Regions from separate parts of the Colwellia sp. BRX10-1 genome, predicted to be linked through region 2. Evidence: predicted binding sites of a transcription regulator. Region 2 holds the regulator's gene; the other holds the start of a gene.
The links. Region 2 encodes LexA, which represses DNA repair genes until DNA is damaged. Its sites were predicted from a motif close to TACTGTATNNNNATACAGTA; they were not measured.
Positions count from the first base shown of each region.

Region 1: recA (recombinase RecA) is a predicted target of LexA. The motif match lies at 7,721-7,740, and genes of this name have one in related genera.

Region 1 covers NZ_JACGWC010000026.1:7,345-23,287, forward strand. Annotated here, with positions in the region: gene truD (tRNA pseudouridine(13) synthase TruD) at 1-699, shown strand, start outside; gene surE (5'/3'-nucleotidase SurE) at 699-1,445, shown strand; gene H4J75_RS16460 (protein-L-isoaspartate(D-aspartate) O-methyltransferase) at 1,523-2,185, shown strand; gene H4J75_RS16465 (YqaA family protein) at 2,328-2,906, shown strand; gene H4J75_RS16470 (peptidoglycan DD-metalloendopeptidase family protein) at 2,936-3,796, shown strand; gene rpoS (RNA polymerase sigma factor RpoS) at 3,883-4,806, shown strand; gene mutS (DNA mismatch repair protein MutS) at 4,871-7,450, opposite strand; gene recA (recombinase RecA) at 7,788-8,825, shown strand; gene metA (homoserine O-succinyltransferase) at 9,281-10,228, shown strand; gene metH (methionine synthase) at 10,288-13,986, shown strand; gene H4J75_RS16500 (HupE/UreJ family protein) at 14,108-15,238, opposite strand; gene dinB (DNA polymerase IV) at 15,476-15,943, shown strand, end outside.
Region 2 covers NZ_JACGWC010000002.1:146,903-162,845, forward strand. Annotated here, with positions in the region: gene H4J75_RS03125 (cytochrome c oxidase assembly protein) at 1-498, opposite strand, end outside; gene ctaD (cytochrome c oxidase subunit I) at 510-2,102, opposite strand; gene coxB (cytochrome c oxidase subunit II) at 2,114-3,670, opposite strand; gene lexA (transcriptional repressor LexA) at 4,236-4,871, opposite strand; gene H4J75_RS03145 (alpha/beta fold hydrolase) at 4,948-5,766, opposite strand; gene H4J75_RS03150 (DUF6942 family protein) at 6,142-6,672, shown strand; gene H4J75_RS03155 (ATP-binding protein) at 6,793-9,792, shown strand; gene H4J75_RS03160 (two-component regulator propeller domain-containing protein) at 9,810-12,974, opposite strand; gene H4J75_RS03165 (S8 family peptidase) at 13,073-14,767, opposite strand; gene H4J75_RS03170 (S8 family serine peptidase) at 15,062-15,943, opposite strand, start outside.

The DNA.
Region 1 (15,943 bases), on a different contig from region 2:
CAACGTCATAACAAAAAATTACGCATCGGTGCGTTGTCAGGTAATCGCTTCGAATTAGTGTTACGTAATGTCAGTAATACCGATGATGTCTTACGCCGCTGGGCTGCGGTTAGCCAATTTGGTGTGCCTAACTACTTTGGTGAACAACGCTTTGGTATTAATGGCGGCAACCTTGAAAGAGCGTTGGAGTTATTTCAAGGTAAGAAAGTAAAAGATAAAAAGAAACGAGGCCTGTATTTATCGGCGGCTCGCTCAGAAATATTTAATCAAATAATCAGTACTCGTATTGAAAAAAATCAGTTTGAATCTTTACAAACGGGTGATGTTTTTATGTTAAGCGGTACACAGTCGGTATTTTTGGCTGATGAAATTGACGCAACCATTCGTCAACGCTTTCAAGAAAAAGATATCGACCTAACGGCTGTGCTGTGGGGCGCTGGCGAATTAATGTCGCAAGGTGAATCACAACAGCTAGAGCAGCAGGTTGCCGATGGTTACGCTGACTTTTGCCAAGGTTTAGCTAAGTTTGGTTTAAAGCAAGAACGACGTAGAATTAGGTTGTCGTTAACTGAAGGCAGTATAAAGTCGGTTGATGACACCATAACATTGAGCTTCTTTTTGCCTTCTGGTTGTTATGCAACCACCATTTTGCGTGAATTAATCAGTTATCAAGATATGACAGAGCGAGCGGTAAACTAATGAAAATATTACTCAGTAATGATGACGGTGTTCATGCTTTAGGCATTAAAGTTTTATACGACGAATTAGTAAAAATGGCTGAGGTAACGGTAGTCGCACCCGATAGAAACTGTAGTGGTGCCAGTAACTCTTTAACGCTAATGAACCCGCTACGCATTCAAACGTTAGACAATGGTTTCATTTCAGTAAACGGCACGCCAACCGATTCAGTTCATCTTGGTATCAGTCAGCTGGTTACACCTGATTTGGTTGTTGCCGGTATTAACTGTGGCGCAAACCTAGGCGATGATACTTTATATTCAGGTACGGTAGCGGCGGCAACAGAAGGGCGCCATATGGGAATGCCAGCAATCGCTGTTTCCTTGGTGGGTCAAAGTGAACAAAATTACCAAACAGCTGCCGTGGTTACGGCAAAATTTATTCAACGTTTACAATCTCATCCATTAGCCGTCGATCAAATTATCAATATTAATGTCCCTGATATTCCGCTTAGTGAATTAAAAGGTGTCAAGGTGACACGCTTGGGTAATCGTCATAAAGCAGAAATGATGGAAAAAACGCAAGACCCATGGCAACGTGATATATATTGGTACGGTCGATTAGGCCAAGAGCAAGACTGTGGCGAAGGTACAGACTTTCATGCTATTGCCAATGGTTATGCATCGATAACCCCGTTAACTGTTGATATGACCGCCCATGATAGTTTGGCATCGATCACTCGTTGGGTCGGCGACTTAATCATTTAAGTTACCGTTGAGTTATTGCTAAATTTTAGATAAATCACATGTTAATTTTAAAATAAAAAAAATAAAAAGAGCAGGTTATGAATGTAAGGGTAGGGAGCAATGTGAGCGGTAAATCACGTCGTAGCGGCGAGCTATTAGCGCAAAAATTATACGCAGAAGGGATACGTGATCAGCGGGTGTTGCAAGCGATTGCTCAATCACCTCGTCATATTTTTGTTCCTGAAATTTTAGCGCATAAAGCATACGACAATACGGCTTTGCCTATTGGGCAGGGACAAACTATTTCTCAACCTTATATAGTGGCAAAAATGTCAGAATTATTATTAGCGGACGGTGTCCCTGACAGCATTCTAGAAATAGGGACAGGGTCTGGTTATCAAACATCCATCCTTACACAATTGGTTGCTAAAGTTTTTTCGGTCGAGCGTATTAAGGCATTACAATGGCAGGCGAAACGTCGCTTACAATCAATAGATTTAAATAACGTCTCAATGAAGCACGGTGATGGCTGGCAAGGGTGGAGTAGTAAGTCTCCCTTTCAAGCGATTATTGTTACTGCAGCGCCAACCGAAGTGCCTAAGGCATTACTGGAACAGTTAGCTGATGGTGGGCGCTTAGTGATACCTGTTGGCACAGATACGCAAATACTAAAAGTTATTACTCGTCATGGCGATGAGTATAAAGAACAACAAGTTGAAATGGTTAAATTTGTACCGCTTGTACCCGGCGCGTTAATTTAATTTTTCATCGCTTGATATAAAAAGTTGTGCCAGTACGTTACTGCCATAGCCCTAGATTAGCTGCAGAGTATTGTGGTCTTTGCATAAATAAACTAAACAATATTACTCACTCTTTATTATCTGAAAAAAAGGTATGATTTAATTGAAAATTTTTTCAAAAATGTATGAATGGACACTTCGTTTTGCTGAACATAAATTTGCGCCAAGAATGTTGGCACTATTAACTTTTGCTGAATCTATATTTTTCCCTATTCCCCCTGATGTGCTTCTAGCACCCATGGTGCTGGCTAAACCACACAAAGCATGGTCTTACGCCACATTAACAACGATAGCTTCAATTTTGGGAGGCTCTGTTGGTTATTTACTCGGTTATTATATGTTTGAACCTTGGATACAACCGGCAATTACCGCTATGGGTAAGCAAGACGCTTTTGACGCCGTTGTGCTGTGGTTTCAGCAGTGGGGTGTTTGGGTCGTCTTTATTGCTGGATTTTCACCGATCCCTTATAAATTATTCACAGTCAGTGCTGGCTTCTTACATATGGCTTTTCTGCCGTTTTTAATTGCTTCAGCAATTGGTCGTGGAATGCGATTTTTCTTGGTTGCCGGTATTATTCGCTGGGGAGGGGCCGCCATGGAACAAAAGATAAGACAATGGGTAGATATACTGGGTTGGCTAATTGTTGCGCTTATTGTTGTGGCCTATTTTGTTTTACGTTAAATGAATACAGACAACGCTAGGATGGTTTTTTGATTTTAAATCGTGAAAATTATGCTCTATTAAGCACTAAAAAAATCACTTATGTGGTTTTTTTAGTGCTTAGTTTGTCTGTGGTAAGTTGTTCTTCTAACCATAAACCGGCCCCCGTTGTTGATGTTCAAGGCTCAGTTCCATTAAGTAAGCGTGTTAAAAATAGCTTAAAAGGTCGCGAGTACATCGTTAAAAAAGGTGAAACCTTATATTCTATTGCTTGGCGAGCTAATGTTGATATTAGTAGCTTAGCCACTTTTAATAATCTGGTATCTCCTTACAAAATATTCCCTGGACAAAAATTATTTTTAGTTAAAAATTCGAGCCAAGCCACTAGTAATATAGCGCGCAATGAAAAGCCGAAAAGTAACATACCAACAAGGGTAAAAAAACCTGTTGCATCAAATAAAAAGCAGGCGTATGGTAAAAATGTAAGAGGGCAAAAAGTAAACAATAAAACCTCTGCAAATGGCACAAGTTTTTCTCAAAAAATAAGAAATTGGTTGTGGCCTGCTCAAGGAAAAGTTATTGAAGGTTTTTCTACAGCAAAACAAGGTAACAAAGGAATAAACATCGCAGGTATACGTGGTGACTCGATTAAATCGACAGCTGATGGCGTGGTGGTTTATGCCGGAGATGCTTTACGAGGATACGGTCAGCTAATTATTGTTAAACATAATGATGATTACCTTAGTGCTTATGCTCATAACGATAGTATCTTAGTGAAAGAACAACAGTCGGTAAAAGCGGGTCAGGTTATAGCGAAAATGGGTGATACAGACGCTGAAAGAGTCATGCTTCATTTTGAAGTTCGCTTTCGCGGTAAATCAGTAAACCCTATGAAGTACCTGTCTAAATAACAACAAATAATAATAATAATAAATTGGAGTTAGTGTGCATATTTAATCATTGATAGTTGGCTTTGCTAAATCTTGGGAGATACAGCATGAGTATAGAAAAAGAATTGGTAAGTACTAGTGTAGATAAAAAAGAATCAACTAGATCATCATCTAAAGATAGAGAAGATGTACCATCGAATTTAGACGCCACTCAATTGTATTTAAGCGAAATTGGATTTTCTCCATTACTTAGCGCTGAAGAAGAAGTGTACTTTTCTCGCCTTGCCCTTAAAGGTGATGAACCCTCAAGAAAACGCATGATCGAAAGTAATCTGCGTTTAGTTGTTAAAATTTCCCGTCGTTATAATAATCGTGGTTTACCCTTACTTGACCTTATTGAAGAAGGTAACTTAGGTTTGATCCGCGCAGTAGAAAAATTTGATCCCGAACGTGGATTTCGTTTTTCAACTTATGCAACATGGTGGATACGTCAAACGATTGAACGTGCCATTATGAATCAAACACGCACTATTCGTCTCCCTATCCATGTCGTTAAAGAACTCAATATTTATTTACGCACTTCGCGTGAATTAGTACAAAAGCTTGATCACGAACCTACCGCAGAAGATATTGCTGAAGCGCTTGATGTGCCAGTCGCTAATGTCACTAAAATGCTGCGTCTAAATGAACGTATGACCTCAGTCGATTCACCCTTCGGTGGTGAAAACGATAAAGTATTACTTGATGTTATCCCGGATGATAAAAGTGGTGGTCCAGAAGGTAGCTTGCAAACATCCGACATTAAAAATAATATTATTCACTGGTTAAACGAACTTAACTCTAAGCAACGTGAAGTACTTGCCCGTCGTTTTGGCTTATTAGGATATGAAGCGGCAACATTAGAAGATGTTGGCGTAGAAATTGGTTTAACACGTGAACGTGTTCGTCAAATTCAAGTTGAGGCGCTTAAGCGTTTACGCGATATTTTAAGTCAACAAGACTTATCGATTGAAGCCTTGTTTCAAGCGTAGATATTTTAGCTTCGATAAAACAAAAAACCAGCAATTGCTGGTTTTTTTTATTTAATATTAAGGGCTACATTTTACTTTTAAACTCAAATAATAAATCTAATGCTTGTTTGGGGGTTAAATCGTTTACATCAATTGATGACAATGACTCGAGTACGGGGTGAGTGTTATCAATAAATGAAAGTTGCTCAAAGGGTTGTTGTTCGACATTGATAACAGAAGGAGCCTGTTGTCTTTCCAGTTCAGCCAAGCGTTGTTTAGCCCGTTGAATAACGGTCTTAGGCACACCGGCAAGTTGTGCAACCTGTAAGCCAAAACTCTTACTTGCAGCGCCTTCTTGAACGGTATGCATAAAGACGATGGTATCACCATGCTCAACCGCATCTAAATGAACATTAACCAAGCTTGGTATCTGATCGGCTAACAGGGTTAGCTCAAAATAATGACTAGCGAATAAAGTAAAGGCTTTAGTTTTAATCGCCAGCATTTCAGCGCAAGCCCAAGCAAGAGATAAACCGTCATAAGTACTGGTTCCTCTGCCTATTTCATCAAGTAACACTAAACTTTTTTCTGTTGCATTATGGAGAATGTTTGCGGTTTCTGTCATTTCAACCATAAAGGTTGAACGACCACTCGCTAGGTCGTCAGAAGCGCCAATACGGGTAAATATTCGATCAACCAAACTAATGTTTGCCGCATCAGCAGGGACATAGCAACCAATATGAGCCAATAAAACAATGAGCGCTGTTTGACGCATATAGGTTGATTTACCGCCCATATTAGGACCGGTAATGATCAACATCTTACGTTCATTATTTAAGGTAACTGGATTAGCAATAAAGGGCTCACTAGTCATTAACTCAACGACAGGATGACGACCGGCTTTAATCTCAATACCGTCATTTTGGCTTAGACTTGGTTTAACATAATTTAGGCTTTCTGCGCGTTCTGCAAAGGTATTTAAAACGTCTAGTTCTGCGACAGCTTGAGCAAGTAATTGCAGTTTTTCTAAATCAGGTAACACTAAATCGAACAATTCATCATATAAACGTTTTTCTAAGGCGAGAAACTTACTCTGTGCGCTAAGCACTTTTTCTTCATGTTGTTTTAGTTCATTAGTAATAAAACGTTCGTTATTTTTTAAGGTTTGTCGGCGAATATAATCATCAGGTACATCGTTCGCGGCAGTACGACTCATTTCAATAAAGAAGCCATGAACCCTGTTATAGCCTACTTTTAAGGAACTAATACCGGTACGTTCTTTTTCACGCGCTTCGAGTTGGGCAAGAAATTCAGTTGCTCCATCACTTAAGTCACGTAAGACATCAAGTTCTTCATGATAGCCTTTGGCAATAACGCCACCATCACGGATAAGAACGGGTGGGTTTTCAACTAAAGCATGCTGTAATAAGTCATGTAAGTCGGGTATTGGAAAGCTTTTTGACGCTAATTCAGTGATATGTGCTTGCTGACAAGTTTGTAAATGTTGCTGAAGTTCAGGCAATTGACTTAAAGCATTACGTAAACGAGCAAAATCTCTTGGACGCGCAGAACGTAAGGCAATGCGAGAAACAATACGCTCAATATCACCAAAAGATTTAAGTTGGCTAAATAATTCAGTCGTTAAATCTTGTGACAATAGTTCACTAATTGCATTTTGACGTGCAGTTAATATGTTTAAATCACGTAAAGGAAAATGTAACCAACGTTTTAGTAATCTAGAACCCATTGGTGTCGCTGACTTGTCTAATACCGATGCTAGGGTATTTTCAAAGCCACCTTGTAAGTTTTGCGTGAGTTCTAAATTACGACGAGTTGCCGCATCTAAAATGACACCAGAAGCAGAAGACTCACAAATAATGGCTCGAATGTGAGGAAGCGCACTGCGTTGACATTCTTTTACATATTGAAATAAACAACCAGCGGCCATTAAGCCTAATGATTTATCACCAACACCAAAGCCAGAAAGTTCTTTAGTGCCAAATTGTGTATTTAGTAAATTAGTAGCTGTGTCTAAATCAAACTCCCATTCAGGTCTTCTTCTTAATCCTTGATAGCCTTTTAGTAACTCTGGCGCTGAGAACGATTCACTGTAGAGTAATTCAGCAGGAGATAAACGCTGTAGTTCAGCTTGTAACTGTTCAATGGTATTTGGCTCAGTCAGTACAAAGCGACCACTGGTCATATCAAGATAAGACAGCCCAAAGCGTTGCGATGACTTATTATTACCTTCACTTACCGCAACAATTAGGTTGTCATGCTTATCAAGTAATAATGCTTCATCACTCACCGTACCTGGGGTAATAACTCTAACAACTTTACGTTCAACAGGGCCTTTGCTGGTTGCTGGGTCACCAATTTGTTCACAAATGGCAACAGATTCACCCAATTGTACTAATTTTGCTAGATAATTTTCCACCGCATGATAGGGAACGCCCGCCATAGGTATTGCATTACCCCCTGTCTTGCCGCGAGCGGTTAATGAAATATCGAGCAAATCAGATGCTTTTTTCGCATCATCAAAAAATAACTCGTAAAAGTCACCCATGCGATAAAAAATTAAAATATGAGGGAACTCAGCTTTAATGGTTAAGTACTGGCGCATCATAGGGGTGTGTGAGGATAAGTCTAAGTTTGCTGTCGTCATTTCTATGCGGTAACTCATAAGTTCAATGAAAGAGTAAGGTGGCAATTATGTCATAACTGGCAAATTTAGACTCTATTTATTTAACTAAAGTTTTTACTGAATACGATAATGTTTATGCAATTATTTTACCGTGATAATATAAATAGTAACTTTTTGTCGGGTAATGGCTAAAAGTTACTGTAGCTGTTTATTCTCATTTTTATCAATAACTTAAAAGTCTCCTTATTTTACTTTTTATAATATAATTAAAATAGTTGTAAAAAAGCTTGATACTGTACGGTCATACAGTATACTTGCTTCATCAAAACGAAATCTTAGCAACATCGGCGGAACAAACATGAAAGATGATAAAGAAAAAGCATTAGCAGCAGCATTAAGTCAAATTGAAAGACAATTTGGTAAAGGCTCAATTATGAAGCTTGGTGATAATAACACCATGGATGTTGAAACCATTTCTACAGGTTCATTGGCGCTTGATGTTGCACTCGGTGCGGGTGGTTTGCCACTTGGGCGTGTTGTTGAAATTTATGGTCCTGAATCAAGTGGTAAAACTACGTTAACGCTTGAAGTTATTGCTGAAGCTCAGCGTAACGGTAAGGTTTGTGCCTTTGTTGATGCTGAGCATGCACTTGACCCTATTTATGCTGAAAAGTTAGGTGTTAACATTAACGAATTACTTGTTTCTCAGCCTGATACCGGTGAGCAAGCATTGGAAATTTGTGACATGCTAACGCGTTCAGGTGCTATAGACGTTATTGTTGTCGATTCTGTTGCTGCCCTTACACCAAAAGCAGAAATTGAAGGCGATATGGGTGACTCTCATATGGGATTACAAGCCCGTATGCTTTCACAAGCAATGCGTAAGTTGACAGGTAACTTGAAAAAATCAAATACCATGATTATTTTCATTAACCAAATTCGTATGAAAATTGGTGTAATGTTTGGTTCTCCTGAAACCACAACGGGTGGTAATGCACTTAAGTTTTATGCTTCTGTTCGTTTAGATATTCGACGTATCGGTGCTGTAAAAGCAGGCGACGAAATTATTGGTAACGAAACTCGCGTAAAAGTGGTTAAAAACAAAATAGCGCCTCCTTTTAAACAAGCAGAATTTCAGATTTTATATGGCGAAGGTATTAACAGCTTAGGTGAATTAATTGATTTAGGCGTTTTGCATAACATGGTTGAAAAAGCCGGTTCTTGGTATAGCTACAATGGCGATCGTATTGGCCAAGGTAAAGCAAATGCGGCTAAATCTTTAGCAGAAAAACCTGAAATGGCAAAAGAACTTGATAAGCGTTTACGCGACTTACTGTTAATTAAAAGTGTAAGAGCAAGTGAAAAACCAGCTAAAGAAGAAGAAGCTGTAGAATAAACATTACACATTAAACATAAAAGTTTAAACAATTATTAAGCCACTGTATTTACAGTGGCTTTTTTATATCTAATTAATGACTTTGCTCTCTTATGCCATCGTTCTTTAATAGGCTGATATAGTGTTTTACCTAAGCATCTTTACTGCCCGAATACCTCCCCGTTTTTCTACGTAGCACTCTATTAGGTTAGTTCCACCAATATTTACTCGCTAGGGTTATAGATGACAAATAATATTAACGTAAAAAACATTATAGACGTCTATACGTTTAGATGTTGACATAGCTAAAAATACACGTACCATAAAATGATAATATTTATATATCCGTTATCATTCGTAGTGCTTGAGTTAGTCGAAACCTGTATGTTGATTGGTAGCCATAATATAAGTTAATAAATGAAAGTAGAGAACGAAGTGTTCATGCTTGTTTGACATTATTTGATTAGGTAAACGCTATGCCCATTAAAATTCCAGATTTATTACCTGCTTTGTCTATTTTAGGTGAAGAAAATATTTTTGTAATGTCTGAGCGTAGAGCGGCAAGTCAAGAAATTCGCCCAATGAAAGTCGCTATTCTCAATCTAATGCCTAATAAAATTGAAACAGAAGTTCAAATATTACGGGTATTGTCTAATACACCTTTACAAATAAATGTCGATTTTGTACGTATTCACGCCAATGAATCCAAACATACGCCGAAAGAGCACTTAGATAATTTTTACCGTCTCTTTGATGACATTAAAAATACTCAATACGATGGCTTAATTATAACCGGTGCACCATTGGCGTTAATGGAATACGAGAAAGTAACCTTCTGGGATAAAATTTGTGAAATATTTGATTGGGCTGAAGAAAATGTCACCTCAACAATGTTTTCTTGTTGGGCTGCTCATGCCGCTCTATATCATCACTATGGATTGCGACGACATTTAAGAAAAGAAAAATTATCTGGTGTTTTTCAGCATAGCCCCATCGACCAAAAAGAACAGCTTACCCGCGGCTTTGAAGAATTTTTTAATGTCCCACACTCACGATTTGGATATATTGATAAGTCTGATTACCTGTCAATTCCTGAATTAAAGATTATTGCTGAATCTCCACAAGCAGGCGTTTATGTGGTCGCGAGCAAAAATAAACAACAAGTCTATTTAACCGGACATCCAGAATATGACTCAACCACGCTAGATGAAGAGTTTCAACGTGATCTTAAGGCTGATGTTAATGCAGTTATGCCCAATAATTATTATATTGATGATGACATAACAAAAGTGCCACACAGTTCATGGCGTAGTCATGCCAGTTTATTATTTACTAATTGGTTAAACTATTATGTTTATCAGATCACACCGTACAAGCTAGATGCAACAAATATTAAAGCAATACACCCAGACGCAGAAATATAAACAGTGTCGGATATATCTAGTCATTAAATTAAGTTTGAAAGTAAAAGTAGAGAAATCGTATGAAAAAATCAGCATCATTTAGTCGTCTTGAGCAACAAATACAAAAAAGAATTCTTATTTTAGATGGTGCTATGGGGACGATGATCCAAGCCTATAAATTTGAAGAACAAGATTATCGAGGTGAAAAATTTGCTGATTGGCATCTTGATGTCAAAGGCAATAATGATATGTTAGTGCTTACACAGCCCGAGGTAATTAAAGCTATTCACTATGAATACCTTGAAGCGGGTGCTGATATTCTTGAAACTAATACTTTTAATGCCACGACGATTGCGATGGCAGATTACGATATGCAGTCGTACAGTGCGGCAATCAATTTAGCGGCGGCACAAATAGCCCGTGCAGCAGCGGATGAATTCACCGCTAAAAACCCTGATAAACCAAGGTTTGTTGCCGGCGTTTTAGGGCCAACGAACAGAACATGTTCTATTTCACCTGATGTTAACGATCCTGCTTATCGAAATGTGACTTTTGATCAATTAAAAGATGCCTACATAGAATCAACGAAAGCACTGATTGAAGGTGGCTCAGATATTATTCTTATTGAGACTATCTTTGATACCTTAAATGCTAAAGCGGCTATTTTTGCGGTTGAAACTGTTTTTGATGAATTACAGTTACGTTTACCTGTAATGGTCTCGGGTACTATTACTGATGCATCAGGCAGAACATTGTCTGGGCAAACTACCGAAGCTTTTTATAATTCATTGCGCCACGCAAAACCTATTTCATTTGGTTTGAACTGTGCATTAGGTCCGGTTGAACTAAGACAATATGTGGCAGAATTGAGTCGAATATCAGACTTTGCTGTTTCAGCTCATCCTAATGCAGGCTTGCCTAATGCCTTTGGTGAATACGATTTCAGCGTCGAAGATATGAATGTTCATGTCAATGAGTGGGCTGAGTCGGGATTCCTTAACATTATTGGTGGCTGTTGTGGTACAACGCCAGCGCATATAAAAGGTATGGCGGATGCGGTTGCCAATGTAAAACCTAGGGAAATCAGCGCCAGGAAAATTGCTTGTCGTTTGTCCGGGCTTGAAGCATTAACCATAGAGGAAAGTTCATTATTTGTTAACGTTGGCGAACGAACTAATGTTACTGGCTCTGCTGTATTTAAGCGCTTAATTACCGAAGAAAATTACGAACAAGCCGTCGCCGTTGCCCTGCAACAAGTTGCCAATGGCGCGCAAATTATAGATATAAATATGGATGAAGGCATGCTTGATTCAAAAGCGGCGATGATCCGTTATTTGAATTTAATTGCTGGTGAGCCAGATATCGCGAAAGTGCCTATTATGCTTGATTCTTCTAAATGGGATATTTTAGAAGAAGGCTTGAAATGTATTCAGGGCAAAGGGGTTGTTAACTCAATCAGCTTGAAAGAGGGCGAAGAAAACTTCCGTAAACAAGCTGAACTATTACGCCGTTATGGCGCGGCTGTTATTGTTATGGCCTTCGATGAACAAGGTCAAGCAGACACACGGGTACGTAAGTATGAAATATGTAAACGTGCTTATGAAATTTTAGTCAATGAAATAGGCTTTCCTGCAGAAGACATTATCTTTGATCCCAATATCTTTGCGGTCGCAACCGGTATCGAAGAGCATAATAACTATGCGGTAGATTTTATTGAAGCGGTTGCCGATATAAAAGAAAACCTGCCTCATGCGATGATTTCGGGCGGTGTTTCTAACGTATCATTTTCATTTCGTGGTAATAACCCAGTACGTGAAGCGATTCATGCGGTGTTTTTATATCACGCAATAAAAAATGGTATGGACATGGGCATTGTAAATGCAGGTCAGTTAGCTATTTATTCAGATATTCCTGACGATCTCCGCCTTGCTGTTGAAGATGTTATACAAAATAGCGATGACGATGCAACAGAACGCTTACTTGATGTGGCTGAGTCTTATCGCGGGCAAGCGGGGAGCAAAAACAATAAGGCTGATTTAACCTGGCGTGAGCTACCGATTAAAGAGCGTTTAGAATACTCTTTGGTTAAAGGCATTAATGAATTTATTGTCGAAGATACTGAAGCAGCAAGGCTAGTGGCTGAACGACCTCTTGATGTTATTGAAGGACCATTAATGGATGGTATGAATACCGTTGGCGATTTATTTGGTGCTGGCGAAATGTTTCTGCCACAAGTGGTAAAATCAGCCCGCGTGATGAAACAAGCTGTTGCTCATTTAAATCCATTCATTGAAGCTGAAAAAACTGAAATAAAATCAAATGGTAAAATCTTACTGGCAACAGTAAAGGGTGATGTCCACGATATTGGTAAAAATATAGTCGGTGTTGTTTTACAATGTAACAACTACGAAATTATTGATTTAGGTGTCATGGTTTCTTGTGATGATATCTTGCGTGTGGCGAAAGCCGAAAAGGTCGATGTGATTGGATTGTCAGGTTTGATAACACCGTCACTTGATGAAATGGTGCATGTTGCTAAAGAAATGAAACGTCTTAATTTTGACTTGCCGTTACTTATTGGTGGCGCGACAACATCAAAAGCTCATACTGCCGTTAAAATAGAGCAGCAATATCAACATCCGGTGATATATGTGCCTAATGCGTCGCGTTCAGTTTCAGTCGTTAGTACCTTACTTTCAGATGATAGTGAGAAACGTGCTGCATTTTTAGCGCGTCAAGATGATGAATATGTGCGGGTGCGTGAGCGTCATTATAAAAAAGGACCACGTTCAAGCTTAATATCATTAGAAGATGCACGCGCCAATGCTGCGCCGATAAGTTTTGAAAACTATACCCCTAAAATACCCAATAAACTTGGTATTACGGTACTTGATAATCTTGATTTAAATGTCATTCGAAACTACATCGATTGGACGCCATTTTTCATGACTTGGCAGTTATCAGGCAAGTATCCGCTTATTTTACGACACGAAGTGGTCGGCGAAGAGGCAACTAATCTATTTAATGATGCTAATGCTTTATTAGACGATATTATTAACAGTAAAAAGTTAACGGCAAAAGCGGTTTTTGGTCTGTTTCCAGCTCATCGTCAACAAGACGATTTAATATTGTTTGCAGATGAAAACCGAGATAAGCAATTGATGAAACTACATCAATTACGTCAACAAAGTAAAAAACCAGCAGGGCAGTTTAACCGTTGTTTGGCTGATTATATCGCGGATAAAACCTCAGGTATTAAAGATTATGTTGGTGCTTTCGCGGTATCTGCAGGTTATGGTTGTGATGACCTAGTGAAGGAGTTCGCCGCTCAACATGATGACTACAATAGTATTTTAGTTAAAGCTGTTGCCGACCGATTAGCAGAAGCGAGTGCTGAATATCTCCATGAAAAAATTCGCAAAGAATACTGGGGGTATGCTCCTGAAGAGTCGCTTGCTAATGACGATTTAATTCGTGAAAAATATCAAGGTATCAGACCTGCGCCGGGTTATCCTGCCTGTCCAGAGCATACCGAAAAAGGTTTGTTGTGGGAACTACTCAATGTTGAAGAAAATATCGGCATGGAACTAACCTCAAGTTTTGCCATGTGGCCTGGAGCCGCGGTTAGTGGTTGGTACTTTGCTCACCCAGAATCAAAATACTTTGCGGTCGCTAAAGTCGCTAAAGACCAAGTGATTAATTATGCGACTCGAAAAGGGATGACATTGCCACAAGCAGAGCGTTGGCTGTCAGCTAACTTGGATTATGAACCTGAGTAATTAATAGAGTCATTATCATTTAGTTTATACGGCAACGGCCTTAAATCTCGGTAAAGTAGGTTTAAGGCCGTTGTTCATTTGACTACTCAATGTTAAACGATGATATGTCCTGTGTTGCGTATTAAAAGGTTCTTTCGATAAACCAATAAATAGCGATAACGGCGATAAGCGCACTTAACGGTATCACCACGTATTGTCTATATTGAGGTTTTTTAGCAAACCAGCGCGTCGCTAATAAAGCTAAGGCAACGACCGTTATTTGACCCAACTCAACGCCAATATTAAATGAAATTAAGCTACTGACATACTCACTCTTGGGTAAGCCCAGTTCAACAAGTACTGCTGCAAACCCTAAACCGTGCAGTAAACCAAAAGCAAAGATAATGGGTAAGCGCCACTTTGTTAGTTTGTGATAAAAAATATTCTCAATAGCCACGTAAGCAATTGATAAGGCAATAAGCGGCTCTACAATGCTGCTGGGTAGGTTGATAATACCAAATATACCCAAAGCTAGCGTAATGGTATGGGCAAGAGTAAAGGCACTTACCTGCCAGAGCAGTGTTGATGTCTTAGTGGCTAATAAAAATAGCGCGAGCACAAAGAGAATATGATCAAGCCCTTGCGGCAGAATATGTACAAAGCCCTGATAGATATACTCAACAATATTAAGCAGCTTAATTTCGGTTGTTGAAAGTTTACGTACACCACCCTTGATATCATCAATAGAAAAGTGATGGCTGTTCTGGCCGGATAGCACTAAAGATTTCTCTGAACGGCTGACTGTTAATAAGACATCCCCTAAGATGGGCGAAAATATCAAGGCTGCGTTGTTACTTTTTTGTGGCAATTGACCCTGCGACAATAGCTTAATGGTTTTAGTCGGTGAGTCAGCGCGAAGTCTTGCTTTTAATTCAAATACCGTTAGCCCTGAAAAAGGGGTAACAAGCACACTTTCTTTATCAATAATAAAAGCGCTTTGTTGATTTATTATTTGCAATATTTTTGAGAGTAATTGCTTTATTTCAATTAAAGAGAGGTTTTTTAGATGATTAATTAAATCTGCCTCATCTACTGATGATTTTTGATGACTTTTAATGACATGCAAAACATCAATATCGATACTAAGTTGGTAGTTATTATCTACAAGTAATTTTAGCTCTGCTTGATTAGCTTCATTGGTGTGAGCATTCACTAGTGCAGGTGATAAAAGTAGTAATAGGGCAAAAGTTGTTTGTAAAAGGCGCGTAATCATAAAAGTAATATCAGCTAGTCATTGATAAAAAATAAAGCGACAAATTAACGTATTTAGCATGAAATTAACAGTGGCCAAATTATTATTTCAGTATTGAACTATTAACTTAAAAGTTTATACTGTGTTTGTATACAGTTTAGGTTGAGTTGCCCATAGCGAAAATATGCTTTATTTTTTCACAACGAAATAAGGGACTTTTGATAAACATGATTACTATAATTAAGACATGACTAAAACATGACTCAAAGCCGAAAAATAATACATATAGATATGGACTGTTTCTATGCAGCTGTTGAAATGCGTGACAATGAGTCTTTACGTAATGTGCCACTTGCGGTCGGCGGTACAGGGCCTCGAAGCGTCTTGTGTACGTGTAATTACCAAGCAAGAAAATTTGGTGTTCGCTCGGCAATGCCAGCAATTAAGGCGATGCAACTTTGCCCTGAGCTAGTTATTGTTTCAGGCAGAATGGCTGTTTACCAAGAAGTTTCTGCACAAATAAGGGCGATATTTCAACGTTACACTCAGTTGATTGAACCATTGTCGCTTGATGAAGCCTTTCTTGATGTTACCCATAACAAAGAGTTTAACGGCAGTGCCACGCTTATTGCGGAGCAAATACGTCGTGATATTTTTAATGAACTCAATCTAACCGCCTCGGCAGGTGTTGCTCCTAATAAATTTATTGCTAAAATTGCCAGTGAT
Region 2 (15,943 bases):
ATAAAACTGTAACGCCATTTCTACCTCTTCATTCGCTTTTAGCGGTTGCTGCGTAAAACAAAAACATTCAATTTTTTGAAAATACGCTGCCGCTAAACCGGGCGATACTGACGGAACTGCTTGGCCAATAATATCGCGGGTGGATTCATTTTTTGCATAAAATTTAACAAGTTTCATTTCACCGGGATGAACTTTTATTTCACGGACCATAGGTTCAAACTGCCAAGGTATACCTTGGGCGGTTCGACTAATAAACTGCACCGTAACAATTCTTTTTGTGTCAATCTGCTCAACATTATAGACAGCGGCGGCAGTGGTTGACGTTTTTCCATTCAAACCAGTAATATCACAAAACACATCATATAAAGGGACAAGTGCAAAACCAAAACCAAACATACCAAAAACAATCATAACCAGCTTTTTTATCACTTGATTGTTTTTCGTTATAGCAGTGCTATCTTTGTTATTTGAATTTTGCAATTCGTCACCTTTATTCATATTTTATTAACTTAATCAATTTTTGGTGGTGTTGAAAATGTATGGTACGGAGCAGGACTTGCAACAGTCCACTCTAAACCTTCAGCGCCATCCCAAGGTTTAGCCGATGCTTTCTCTCCACCTCTAATACACTTAATGACTACCGCTAAGAATATTAGTTGCGAAAGACCAAAGGCAAAACCACCAATACTGACCCACTTGTTGAAATCAGCAAACTGCAACGCATAATCTGGAATACGACGAGGCATGCCCGCTAATCCTAAAAAGTGCATAGGGAAGAATAGTAAATTAACTGAAATCAGTGAACACCAAAAATGCCATTTAGCTAACGACTCGTTATACATATGACCTGTCCATTTTGGCAACCAGAAGTATGCACCAGCATAAATCGAGAATAATGAACCGGTAACTAATACATAATGAAAATGAGCAACAACAAAGTAGGTATCATGGTATTGGAAATCAACAGGTGTTAATGCCAACATCAAACCAGAGAATCCGCCTATAGTAAATAAGATGACAAACGCGATAGAAAATAACATCGGCGTTTCAAAGCTCATTGAACCACGCCACATAGTTGCGACCCAGTTGAACACTTTAACACCCGTAGGTACGGCAATTAACATGGTGCAATACATGAAGAACAGTTCACCAAATAACGGCATACCTGTCGTGAACATGTGATGCGCCCAAACAATAAATGACAACACAGCAATCGATGCCGTTGCATAAACCATTGAGCTGTAGCCAAATAACTTCTTACGAGCAAACGCTGGGATAATTGTCGAAACAATACCAAAAGCAGGTAAAATCATGATGTAAACTTCAGGATGCCCGAAGAACCAGAAAAGATGCTGGAACAATACCGGATCACCGCCACCAGCGGCATCAAAGAAACTAGTACCAAAATAAGTGTCGGTTAACAACATAGTTACCACACCTGCGAGCACGGGCATCACCGCAATCAATAAGTACGCGGTAATAAAAAATGTCCAAACAAACAATGGCATTTTCATGTAAGTCATACCAGGCGCACGCATATTCATAATAGTAACAACAATATTAATTGCGCCCATTATTGATGAGATACCCATAATATGAACAGCAAAAACAAAAAATGCCGTACTACCATTTGAATAGGTTGTAGAAAGTGGTGCGTAGAATGTCCAACCAAAGTTAGGCGCACCTGACTCCATAAAGAATGTAGACAAAAGAATCCCAAAAGCAAAAGGTAGAATCCAGAAGCTCCAGTTATTCATACGTGGTAAGGCCATATCTGGAGCACCAATCATCATAGGTATCATCCAGTTAGCAAACCCGGTAAAGGCCGGCATAATTGCACCAAATACCATGATCAAACCATGTACGGTTGTTAGCTGATTGAAAAAATCAGGCTCCACTATTTGTAAACCGGGTTGGAATAACTCGGCTCGAATAACCATGGCTAAAGCGCCGCCGGTTAATAGCATAATAAAAGCAAACCATAGATATAACGTACCTATATCTTTATGGTTTGTCGTGTACAACCAACGTTTGATGCCTTTCATTTTATGGTCATCATGATGATCGTCGTGCGATTCTTGTTCTATAACGTCTGTAGTCATTTTATATCCTCCTACTTCGCACTAGCAGCATCAACAGCTGCAGGTTGTACTAAATCACCGGTGTTATTGCCCCAAGCATTACGCTCATAAGTAACAACTGCCGCTATTTCGGTTTTAGTTAACTGGCTACCAAAAGCAGCCATAGCAGGGTTTTTCTTACTGCCATTAATAACCATATCTATATGCACAGCAATATCACCCAGTGCAATTGCACTACCTTTTAGTGCTGGAAATGCCGGAGGTAAACCCGCACCAGAAACTTGATGACAAGCAGCACAAGCTTTCATGTAAACTTGCTCACCCATAACCATCAGTTCATCTTCGCTGTACACTTTAGTTAGATCTTCTACTGGGGCTTCTTCAGCAACCATTTCAGCAACTGCTACCGGTGTTTCTGTGTCATTGCCTGATCCCTTAGCAGCACCTTTAACATCAGCGGCTTGTACGGCATCACCGGTATTGTTACCCCAAGCATTACGCTCGTAGGTCACAACTGCAGCAATTTGCTTCATACTTAACTGCTTACCATAAGCTTGCATACCTGTACCCGCTTTACCATTGAGTACAATATCAATATGCGCGGCAATACTACCCGTAGCAACTGGACTTCCTTTAAGTGCAGGAAATGCAGGAGGTAGACCAGCACCAGAAACTTGATGACAGGCAGCACAGTGGGCAATATAGGTAGTTTCACCCAAGGTCATCAATTCATCCATTGATGCGGAAGCGTTAAGAGATGCTTTCTCAGCAGCAGCGGCTTGAGCGTTGAGTTGGTGTTGTTCATCAAGCCATTTTGCATAGTCTGCTTCAGACTTTACTTCGACAACAATTGGCATAAAACCATGGTCTTTGCCACAAAGCTCAGCACACTGACCTCGGTATATCCCAGGCTTGTCAACTTTTGTCCATGCTTCATTAATAAATCCTGGGTTAGCATCTTGCTTTACAGCAAAAGCAGGTACCCACCAAGCATGAATAACGTCGTCAGAAGTGATTAAAAATCGTACTTTTTTATTAACTGGAATGACAAGGTGTTTATCAACTTCGAGTAGGTAATTTTCACCTTTGACTTTATCGCCAGCATCAACATTAAGGTGTTTACCTTCTTGTGTTTCATACTGTGATCTTGGCGTCGATAAAACGGAGTAGAACTCAATATCTTGATCAAAATATTTGTAATGCCATTTCCACTGAGAGGCGGTAACTTGAATGGTAACGTCAGAATCGTCGTTATTTTCCATTTCAATCAGTGTTTTTGTTGCTGGTACAGCCATAGCGATAAGAATGACAATGGGAATTGCTGTCCAGAGGATTTCTACTTTTGTACTTTCATGAAAATCTGCTGATTTAGCCCCTTTGGATTTTCGATGGAAAACCATTGACCAAAACATAGCACCAAAAACGACCACACCAATTGCTACACATATATACATTGCGAGCATATGTAGATCGTAAACATCTCTACTTACTTCTGTTACACCCTTGGTCAGATTTAATTGCATATCTGCCCAAGCTGAACTGGAAAGAACACTCCCCAACAACAGCCAACCTAGGTTACGTCTTTTCACACGACATCTCCTTCACCCTATAAAAGTTTAAAACTTGATACCTAGGACAAAACACATCCTTTAGTACGGATTTTTATTATTTTCTTAGCGATTTTGTTATCAACCAGTTAGCGTCGACAACATCGCCTTATATTTATATTTGTACACATTCCAAACTAGAATTACTTAAAAGTTGATCTGGGTCAATTTAAAAATCGAGCTATTTTAAAATAAAAACCAATAAAAACAATAGAGTATCAACTCTAATACAAGCAAAGGCCTAATAACAAAGGGCTGTAGCCGTAGTATTAAAAATAAACAGCTGAGTATAAATACGCGTATTGCAAAAATTGATCTTGGTTGTTTTTTAATCAGAGAAAGATAAAGTTGTTTGAATGGGCTTTAGAATGAAAATTATTCTTAGTAAAGAGAAAGGTTTGCATGAAAAGAATACGAAAGGTTAGAAAAGCAAACTTTAGCCTATTTTATACACTAAAGTTTGCGGAGCAGTTTGACGTAATTAATACTATATTTGTTAGATAAATTGATTTAGTTACCACCAAGTTTATTGGATAGGTTAACTTAACTACATCCAGTCTGCCGAGCGAATAACGCCAACAGCCAACCCTTCAATATTAAACTCTTGATCAGACAAATCGACTTTTATAGGAGAGAAGTCATCATTTTCTGCATGTAAGTAAACGATGTTACCTTCTCGTTTATAACGTTTAACCGTAACATTTTCTTCGACACGAGCAACAATTACTTGGCCATTCTGTACATCGGTCGTTTGATGAACCGCTAACAAGTCACCATCAAGTATGCCGATATTTTTCATGCTTTCGCCATTAACTCTCAATAAGTAATCAGCAGCTGGGTGGAACAAATTACCATCAACTTTGTAATGATCTTCAACATGCTCTGCAGCTAAAATAGGTTCACCTGCAGCCACTCTGCCGATTAAAGGTAAACCGGCTTCTTCCATTAACTTCTCAGTCAAACGAATGCCGCGAGAAGTACCTGGCAACATTTCTATATAGCCTTTTTTAGCCAAAGCTTTTAAATGTTCCTCTGCTGCATTTGCTGATTTAAAGCCAAAAAACTTGGCTATTTCAGCACGCGTTGGTGGCATGCCCGTATCGCTTATTTTGTCTTTGATCAGATCAAAAACTTGTTGTTGTCGGTTCGTTAGAGGGCGTAATTCGCTGATTTCATTTAGCATAGGGAGCCTGTAAATTTACACAGTTGTTACTGTGAGTATATACAGGTCGTTAGTAAAGGCAAGTTTTCTAGCCGAATTATTTTTGAAAACTCCCTGATTTTAAATAATGGATAACTTGTTCGATAACTTTTTCGTTTTTCATCATAAATGGATGGGTCGTTTCCATTTCAATGTGATCATTCATACCATCAAGTTTGGTACTAGCAACCGAAACTTTACCATCATCTTTATCAGGAATAAGTGTTGATAATATCCAATTAATACTTTGATTACCGGCAATAACACCCAAATCAAAATTAGCATTGCCAAGGTTACTAGGGACACTGAATTCGCCGGTACCTAATTGCATACCCGCATCACCATTGATGAAACTAAAACCAGGTGTATTTTTTAGTTTATCAACAACTTCACTGCCTTTGTTTGGTGGACCTAGCATCACGACTTTATGTAAATTAGGTATTTTATGCATACTTAAATATTGGCGAACTAATATACCGCCCATTGAATGGGTAACAAAGTTAACTTGGCGATTTTCACAAATTAATAGCGCTTTAGAAATCACTTTTTCAGCCAACTCTTCTATCGAATAATCTCTAGAAGGGTAGTTGATATTTATCACAAAATATCCTTCTGCTAACAATCGTTTTTCAATAGCTTTCATGGAGTTAGCCGAACGTGCAAGCCCATGCAGTAAAATTACACATTCACCATTAGCTAAAGAATCTGCTGGCTCTTCAAAAGAAGCTTGAATTTTATAGCCACGTTCAACCGAAGTATCTAAGCTTTCTTGTTCAATCATATTTTTTAAACGAGTTTCTGCATCAGTAATTTTTTTACTAAATTGTTCTTTAAGTAGCGCTAGGTCTGACTTAAGTGCTGCAATTTTTTCATTCATAGCTGCGCTCCATCATTTTTTTTTAGAATTCATTATTGATACTGTAGTCATGTTAAACAGCAGCTAAGCAATATATTTTTAGCTGCCACAAATATAAAATATAAAACAGTTTTCTCCAACAAAATTTGAAGCCATTACCCTTGTAATGTCATTTTTTTCGATAAACTTCTCGCGTGGACCTTTAAATAGCCATAGAAAGCTATACGATATTAACATTTTATATTAGTTATCTGTTAGACATTGATAATCTTCAATCGATCTAACTTTACCAGTAACTACATACATTCAAGCAAAAAAATTTTAAGGACGTTTTACTTGTCTCGATTATAAATTTACAATTCAACATACCCCCCACGTAAAATGAGTTAAGTACCATTGAATGTTATTGGTTTAGGTTGCTCAAACTTTAGCGTCGCCGTTTATATTGGCAATAAACCGAGTATGCTTGAATATCAGCAATTATCTTGTCTATCGCCGCTAACCTTGGGCGAAATAGAGATGGTTAATCAAGCTTGTGGCAATGGTTGGCGGAAAGTTTTCAATGTTTATGCGAAGCTGCTTTACGCACTCGATAAAGAAAAATTCGCTTACTCAACACTTGCGCCAACTTGGCAAAAATATCGAGAGCGATTTTTGCTGCAGCAAGGCTCTCAAACGGCTTTATTATTTTCTCCGCCTCAGTTATCAACCACTAAGCAAACTCTGCATATTATTTGTGGAAAAACCTACGCCAAAAATTTGTTAGCGACAAATCAACTAAACGCTAATTTCACTTGGCTAGATGAACAATTTGCTATTGATAAAGCTAAAAATTTAATTGTGTGTCCCTATTTTGATTATCGGCAATTGTCGAATGCTAATATTGAAAAATTAGCCTTTTTACTCAACGATATAAATAGCCAGTGAAAGCTTTTCATTCATTTATATAGTGTTAAATTAATGTATACTATATTTATTAAAGGAGAAAATAATTAGCCTCATGATTAGGCAACATACTAAACGTCACTTTAATATTGGATCACATCATTGCTATATTTTAATAAAAAAACACTTTTATTTATTACAATAATTTTAACCTTATTACCCTATGCAACGATCACCAGCACTCTTGATATTTCCTCTGCTCTTTTGCTATCACTTCCTACTATATTATTACAGGCTACCGCAGTATTCTTTGTTGTTCATAGCTATTTACAGACCAGATCACGTTCATTAAAATTGTTCTGGCAGTTTTTCTCTCTCGCTATTATCATTGATCTTATTTCGGGTGTTATCTTCGCAGGTAACTACATAAACACCCCCCCGATCCTGCAAGATTTTTTCTCTTTGTTCAGTTACTTTTTTATCTTACTGGCCATAGAAACCAACCCGCATCTCAGCGAAACGCCACTCAATAAATACATTGCGGGTCGAGTGCCAGCACTATTTTTTACAGTCACCTGTTTTTGTTATTTCGTACTGCTGCCAGAAGAGTTTTCAAAAGCGTTAGATCACAGGTTATTACCGTCATTATTATTTCATATCACCATTTCTGGCCTCATTTTTATTAGACTAATCAGCTGTGTTATTTTTTGTCATGAAAAATTTTGGCGCGCTATTTATTGGCCATTAGCCATTGCCTCATTAGCTTTGTTAGTTGATAACACTAATAGTTATTTTCTTCTTCAAGAGCAAGCCCTTTATAAAGACAATTATACGAACAGCTTAATAGCGTTAATCCCATACTGTGGTCTTATTTTTGCCGCAAGTGCATCATTAAACATTCAAAGACCGACCAAACCTATTTCAAAAGATACCTTTCCCGAATTTTACATTTTATTGCTGGTGAGTATTATTTTTAGCATTCATATCGTTGGTTTAGAAGTTGGGGCACACTACATTACAAATTCTTTCTGGCAGTCTTTTGTTATTGGTATTTGGGGCGTTATTGCTTTTATTTTAGTCATTCTTATTGCTTACAATAAAAGAAAAAACACGCTCGAATTCAAGGAAAACGCTTTCACTCAGCAACAAGAACAAAAAGAGTTAATACAGACCAACCATAAATTACTCAGCTCAATTCTTAATAGTGAAGACAAAGCCATTGTCCGAGCATCTAATAATGCTATTTTGACGACATCAACGGGCGGCGAAATATTATCGTCAAACCCTGCCGCAGTTCAATTGTTCCAAAGTTTAGAACATGAATTGAAAGGCACGAATGTCAGCGCACTTTTTTCTGCAGAAGACACTATGCATTACTTTTTTGGCTTCAAAAGTAATGTATACGCCTTACAACGTAAAGATATCGGTATTTCAGTAGAGTGTGCTGCTCGACGTGCCGATGGTACTGAATTCCCAGTTCAGGTTGAATTGCAGTGGGCAGATCGCGAAGAACAACCCCTTATTGTTATTACCTTTATTAATTTAACTTCACGAAAGTTAGCTGAAAAGCAGATGTTAGATTTAAAAGATAAGTTTATTGCGAACATTTCCCATGAGTTTAGGACGCCATTGACAATTATTAATGGCATTTTAGACCAATATCTACTCAAAGCTCACAGTAAAGAAGAAGGGTTGGAACTTACTACCGCTAAGCGTAATGGTTTGCGTTTAGTTCGTATGGTTGAACAACTATTAGAACTCTCTCGCCTTACTGACAACCCTAAGCTTTCATTGTCTACTTATCGATTAAGTCAGTTAATGGCTATGCCAATTGATTCATTTTCACGCTTAGCTAAACAAAATGATTTAAGTTTTGATGCTGAAATATCTGATGACCTTTGGCTAGAATGTGACGCTCAAGGTTTTGAGAAAATCATCTTCAACTTACTTGCTAATGCGATTAAATATACACCTGCTGGCGGTAGTATCAAGGTCAGTGCTTATGTTGATCAAGATAATGTTATTTTAGAGATTACAGATACCGGCATAGGTATTAATCAAGCATCACAAAGTAAAATCTTTGAACGCTTTCAAAGAGCTGATGATGAAAAAAATCATGCTGTTTTTGGTGTGGGTATTGGTTTATCTTTAGTTAATGAATTGGTAAAAGCGCATAACTGGCGTATCAATTTAGTCAGTGAATACAATAAAGGCAGTAAGTTTTCTCTATCAATCCCTTTAGCTACCGCTGTCGAAATAGAAACTCAAGTGCCAATGAGTGTATCTCAAAGCGAAGTATCATCATTGCTGTTAGAACAAAATAATAATAAAACTAAAGCAAAAAATCATTTACATAATGTCGTGTTAGTTATTGAAGATAATCTCGATATGCAAAATCACATAAAACGTGTGGTTGAACAGCAACATCATTGTTTATTAGCAATGAGCGGCGAACAAGGACTGCTCATCGCCGAGGAATATATACCAGACCTTATCGTATGCGATATAATGCTAACGGGCATTGATGGCTTCGAAGTACTTAAACAATTAAAAGAAAATGAACTTACTTCTCATATTCCCGTTATTTTGCTTACCGCCCGTTCAGACTTAGATAGTCGACTTCACGGCCTAAATTTACAAGCAGATGAGTATTTAAGTAAACCTTTCAATCAACAGGAATTATTAATACGTATTGAAAATTTGATTGAAAATCGTAAATTACTCCAGCAGAACTATTTACATAAATTTCGTGACCATCAAAAAGAACAACAAAAAGAAAGTAGCGTAAAAAAAGTGTCGCAGTTAACTCCAAGCGAAAGTGCTATCTTATCCGTTGATGAAAAGTTTATAGAAAAGCTAGAAACCATTGTTGCTAAGATGTACTTGGAAACTGATTTAGGTATTCAAGATCTAGCCAGTAATATGGCGATGAGTGAACGCCAACTGCAGCGAAAAATGAAAGTAACACTGGGCACAACACCTAATAACTTCATTAAAGAGTTCCGTCTAGCAAAAGCACAGATATTGCTACAAAATGGTTCTAAAATTGGCAGAATAGCCTTAGATGTTGGTTTTTCTTCACAAACATATTTTGGTCGATGCTTTAAAGAGTCGTTTAACTGCACCCCAAAACAATATCAACAACAATTCATTAAAAGCTAACCACAAAGCTACTCAGGCTAACCTTGCTTAACTTGGATGTTATGCTTAAGTGTCGCTAGATCAGCGCCTTGAATCACCGCTAAGTAGCTAAAGGGTTGTATCTTAGGTTCACATAAGCCAAGCCAAGCAATCGCTGGCTCTTCGCTTGTTAATGTTAAGCCAAGTTCAATCATCACACTGACTTGATCCCACGATATTTCCATAGGTTGCTCTCTATTAAACGGATAAAAAGAATAAGCAATATTCATCGAAATTTTATCGTCGAATTGTTTTTCAAATTTACTTGCTAACCGCGCTGCTAACTCACCAGCATTGTTGTCTTTTTCATAACCAATAACAGCAAAGGTATCATCGGACCAACGAACAACTAGGTCATCGGTATTTCTGCTAAACAGTAATAAATCAGTAATGTTAATCAACTGGCTATTACTGATATTGGTCAACTCATTAACCTGAACCATTAAGACGTAAAGACGGGGTAAAGTGCTCCGCTGTACTGGTAAAATATTCTGATGAATTTGATTCATCAGCTGGCTAGTTTGCTCAATATAAATATCAAGATAGCGGCGACTTCGTACCCCAGTTACTTTATCTACCGTTGCCGACTTTTCAAGTAGAATATTGGCATGTTCAAGTTCGCTATTTTGCGATTGTAACTTTTGCGTTTTCTCTTTGACCTGCTCTTTAAGGTAAGATTTTTGTAGTTGTTCAACCAATAGTTTTCGATTCAAAAAGCGTGAATAGACTAATAAAGTTAAAGCTACTGCCATGGCATACAATAAATAAGCCCACCAAGTATTCCAAGGTGCTGGTTTAACCGTAATAGCTAATGAATAACCCGGTTCACTCCAAACATTGTCGTTATTTCCAGCAATAATTTGCAGTGTATAACTACCTGCAGGTAAATTTGTATAAGTGGCTCGTCGTGATTTACCTGCAGCTATCCACTCCTCATCAAAGCCTAACAAGCGATACTTATAAAGAGTTGACTCCGGATTGGCATAGTTTAAACCAACATATTCAAAGGAAATCAGCTGATCACTGTAATCAAATTCCAATTGGCTTAAGTTAGATAATTTACTGCCAAGAGGCATAGGTTCATTCAGCTTTAATATACTCGTTAATCGTACTTCTGGAACGGACAAGCTGGTATTAATTTTTTCTGGATTAATAGTGCTCATGCCTTTGCCTGCACCAAAATATAAGGTGTTACCTTTTGAGCGAAATACTGAAGAATGAGTGTATTCTAAATCAACTAAGCCATGAGTCAGATTAAAGTGTTTAAAATTTTTATCACTGATTGAAAACCGAGAAATACCTTTACTGGTACTAAACCAAATATCTTCATTAGCATCTTGGGTGATGCCATATACGGTCAAACTTTTCATGCCATCTTTAGTATTAAGATGGGAAAATGAAAAGTTATTACTGTAACGATCTTCTTGGCTTAATATACTTAAGCCAGCATTTTGAGTGCCAAACCATAGGTTCTTGTCATGATCTAATAGCATTATCCAGGTAAAGTCATCCGAAATACTATTAGGGGTATTTTCATCATGTCTAAAATGAGTAAACGTCCCAAGGGCCGGATCAAAACGATTTAACCCTGCACCAAATGTGGCCAACCATACGATTCCTTGTTCATCAGCCAGCAATTGTAATATGCTATTAGTGCTAGGACCATTTTTAGTGTTTAATTCATTTTTAATAAAACGAGTAAAAGTACCGTTTTCATTATATAAATTTAGTCCTTGTTGAAAAGTAGATATCCAAAGGTTGCCATTAATATCTTTAATAATATCGGTAATACTATTAGCTGAAATAGAATGTTCATCTTTAGCATCATGGATATATCCAGTCACTTTATTGGTTGTTAAATTGACTGAATATAAGCCTGAGCCTCTCGTTCCCACCCATAAAGTGTTGCCATCGGCAAATAGATTCATAATTCTATATTCTGAAAAAGAAGCATTAAAATCGACGGTGGTAATGGAATTATCAGCTTCTGACAACTGATAGATACCACCACCATAGGTACTAAAAAAAAATTTTCCTTGTTCAAATTGCGCAAAACTAGTGATATTGTTATTTTTTAAAATAGGATTTGTTTGCGTACTATATTGTCGAAAGGTTGCCATATTCGGATCCCAACGATTCACACCTGAAAAAGTCCCTACCCACATCATCTTATGGTTGTCTTCAAAAAAAGTAATAACAAAATCATTACTTATACTGTAAGGGTTATTTGGGGAGTTGTTATAGCGACTGAAGTCTTTGGTTTCATTATTATAAATAGATAAGCCACTATCGGTGCCAATCCAAATATTTTGTTCTGAATCCTGATAAATATTACTAATTGCATTACTGCTAATTGTTGACTGAACATTCACATTATCTTGATAGTGAATAAACTGCTCTGTACTTGGTGTATATTTTAATAAACCACTATCAACTGTGCCTATCCAAATATCACCATTAATAGCTAGATATAAACTACTGACAAATTTATTAACATAAGTCGCACTTTTTTGATCGCCATACTTAATCGATTTAATAAAATTTCCCTGTAGATCAAATATCGAAACCCCACCGCCATTAGTACCAATCCAAATTTCTTGGTTACGAGTTTCAATTATTGAAAGTACAGTATTATGGGTCAGGCTATTTGGGTTACCTGATTCTTGAAATATATGCTGAGTTGACCATTTTTCTTCATCTGTACTGAGAACATTCACACCATTTTCGGTAGCTATCCAAATTTTACCTTCACTGTCTTCAAATAAAGCATTTACGGTATCATTGGTCAGTGTGGCATTTTTTGTTTTTCTAGTAAAATGGATAAAATCTTGGCTTTCTGGTCTATATAAATTTAAGCCTCCACCAAAAGTACCGACCCAAAGCCTTTGCTGTTTATCAAAAAGAATACTACTGATCACACTAGAGCTTAGTGAGTTAGGCTGGGTACTATCATGTTGAAAATTTAGTGTTTGATGCCCATCAAAACGGTCTAAGCCTTCCGATGAGCCGAACCACATAAAACCATCTTCATCTTGAGCCATGGTTCTAACAAAGCTATAAGACATTGGGTTATCAATCCCAAAGTTTTTAAATTGCTTAACATCTTGTGCAAATATATTGCAACTAAGGATAATTGATAAGAAAAAGGGGAGTATATTTTTCACAAGATAGCTCTTACTAAGATGAGGGTATATAGAATCTTCTATTATGAAATAAAAAAATAAAAAGCCACTTTAATAACAGTGGCTTAGAGTGAGTTACACTATTGTGGTGCTACCCAATTATTAACATCAATTCCGGTTGTACTATCAGCAACACTCATTCTCCAAATCACCGAGTCAGATTCGACATTCATTCTCCAAATGACACTGTCCGTTTCGATGTTCATTCGCCAGATAACACTATCTGTTGAGGCAGTGTTTCTCCAATCGATAGCATTTTCGATGAAATTCATTCGCCAAATGACACTATCACCATCAACGTTGCTTTCATCCAATTTCCACACATATTCATCGCCTAAACCTTCAACATAAAAATTACCATCATCATTAATATTGGCAGGTCCAAAATAGTGTTCATTACCAGCAATGTCTTGTGCAATATCTAATGCTTGATTCGCACATGCTGAAGCGTTACTAGCTAATGCATCCGCCACATTAACCACGCCTGAACCTTGTTGAAATACGCTATAAGCAAGTTCACCGTTATTATCGAATGCGGTATGAGCACTGTCCATTAGTCTACACTTAACTTCGTCAGGAGTTAACGTTGGATCTTGGGTCAACATCAATGCCACTACACCAGAAACAACGCCAGCAGCTTGCGATGTACCTGACATTTCAAAATATCGTCCGCCGTCGTGAAATTCTGGATGTTCCTGAACGATTTGAGTATCAAAAGCCATTAATCCTGATAAATGGCCGCCTGGTGCGACAATTTCTGGTTTAACAAATCCTTCGACTGTCGGGCCGGCCGAACTAAAACTAGCGACTATGTCATCACTTAAATAAGAAGGCGTATAGTTATCAGTCATCGCACCAACGGTAATTATATAAGGTACATTACCTGGAACGCCGATTGTCATAGGGCCAGGACCACTGTTACCAGCAGAAGCAACGACAACAATACCAGCTTGCCATGCTTTCATTACTGCTTGGTTAAGTGGGTCTTCCCAATAGTATGAACGAGCTGGCCCACTGAACGACATGTTCAATACTTTTAAATTGATTTGATCTTTAACTTGTAGCGCCCAATCTATGCCACGAATAACGTCTGCATAGGTCGCCTTGCCTTCGGCATCAAAGGCTTTAATCCCAACTAATGCAGCATTCGGCGCAACACCATACACTTTACCGTAAGCGTCGTAATCTGCATTGCCAGCAATACTGGCGACATGTGTACCGTGGCCACTTTCTTCATTACTATAATTACTGATATTGTTATTAACCGCATCATAAGTTCCCCAGAACTTATCCCGACCATATAAATCAGTAGATAAACCTGAAGATGTTCCTTCTAATTGATCAAGGCCTGTATCTAAAAAACCAATAGTTACACCATCGCCAAAATTGTAGGCCGAATGAGCAGCAGAGGCCTCAATTAAGTCATTAACGACAGACTTTGGCTGCCATTTGCGCTTGCCCCAAGCATTACCACCAGACATTTCTACATTATGATTTTGCGTAACTTGAATATCTAACTGTGCATGTAACTGAGCCAACTGTTCAATATTAAGAGAAACGGCAACAGCATTGATAATAGCTAATTTATGCGTTGGTTGAACGTTTAGCGTTGCTAATTCTGTTTGCAATAATTGATAGTTATTTGAAGAAATAATGTACGATTGCTTTTGTGCATCTACATTTTTATTAAGTGTTGTATGGATCAGCCAAACAGTTACGCTGATAAGACCTAAAAGTGAGAGTGGTTTTATAATGTTTTTTACAGAAATATTCAAAATTTTTATCCCCTTTTCCCGTTACATCTTTTAAAAACGTCAGGGTAATTTAACTTAATGTTTGTAATTTAAATTTAAACAATTGTACATTTAAACAATTTTTAATAATTAGTTACAAAATACACATTGATTGTGAACATAAACTAAACCGGACCCAACCTGTAATAACTTATGAGTATATACATATAACTAAAAATCATTACATATTACTAAAATAAAAATATCCAGCTCAAATAATGAACTGGATATCAACTAGTTAATAAGACTACTTCCTTGTACTAATAACGTATAAATCTAGAAATTAACTGTCGTTTCCGTAGAACAATTACTAGTTCCTTGGTCACAGACTTTATATGTAAACGAACCAGAAGTTCTAAAGCTGTCGGTATAAGCACCATCGTTTGCCGTTGTTGTTCTTAAAGAACCATTACGGATAATATCGACACTTGCAGTAGCTGCACCTGACCAAGTTACGTCAACTTTGTTTTTACCTTTAGCCTTGTATCCTGATGCGTCAGCAGTAATATCGCCACCTTCTACTGGAGGAGGAGTAACAACGCCACCACCACAACCATTAGCGGTTAAGTAATCGCTAGCCGCTTTTGCTTTAACGATACCGTGACCAAAGTAGTCATCGTGACCTGTAGCGCCGTTATCTTCCGCTGTTGATTTTAGTGCATCACGAATTTCTGTACCCGTACAACCGTTATGATTAGACCAAACTAGCGCAGCAATACCAGATACTGCTGGTGTTGCCATTGAAGTACCGCTCATGAAACCGTAATCGCTAGCTCCAATGTTAATATCAACTGTATTTGCTGCTAATAACGCTGCTCCATCTTCTTGAGAAGCCCCTACTGCAGGAATGCTAGTTGCGTTAGTGTCTCCCAAAGTACCATATAGCATACCAGGTTCGTTATTATATAGAACCGCACCGATACCGCCTGAAAGTTCACAGTTATTCACTTTATCATGGAAAGAAATAACGCCACGCTCTATAACACAAACCATACCGTTTGCACCTGAATCAGTAGACTCTGCAGTACCCATGTTGTAAGTATTACCTGAAACTGACCCTGAGTTTTCCATTGCAGAGGAAGCAAAAGCAACGCCATCAGCACTCATTGAAGCGCTAGTTGCCATACCCGCCGGGTAAGTAGATAATGTATCGACACC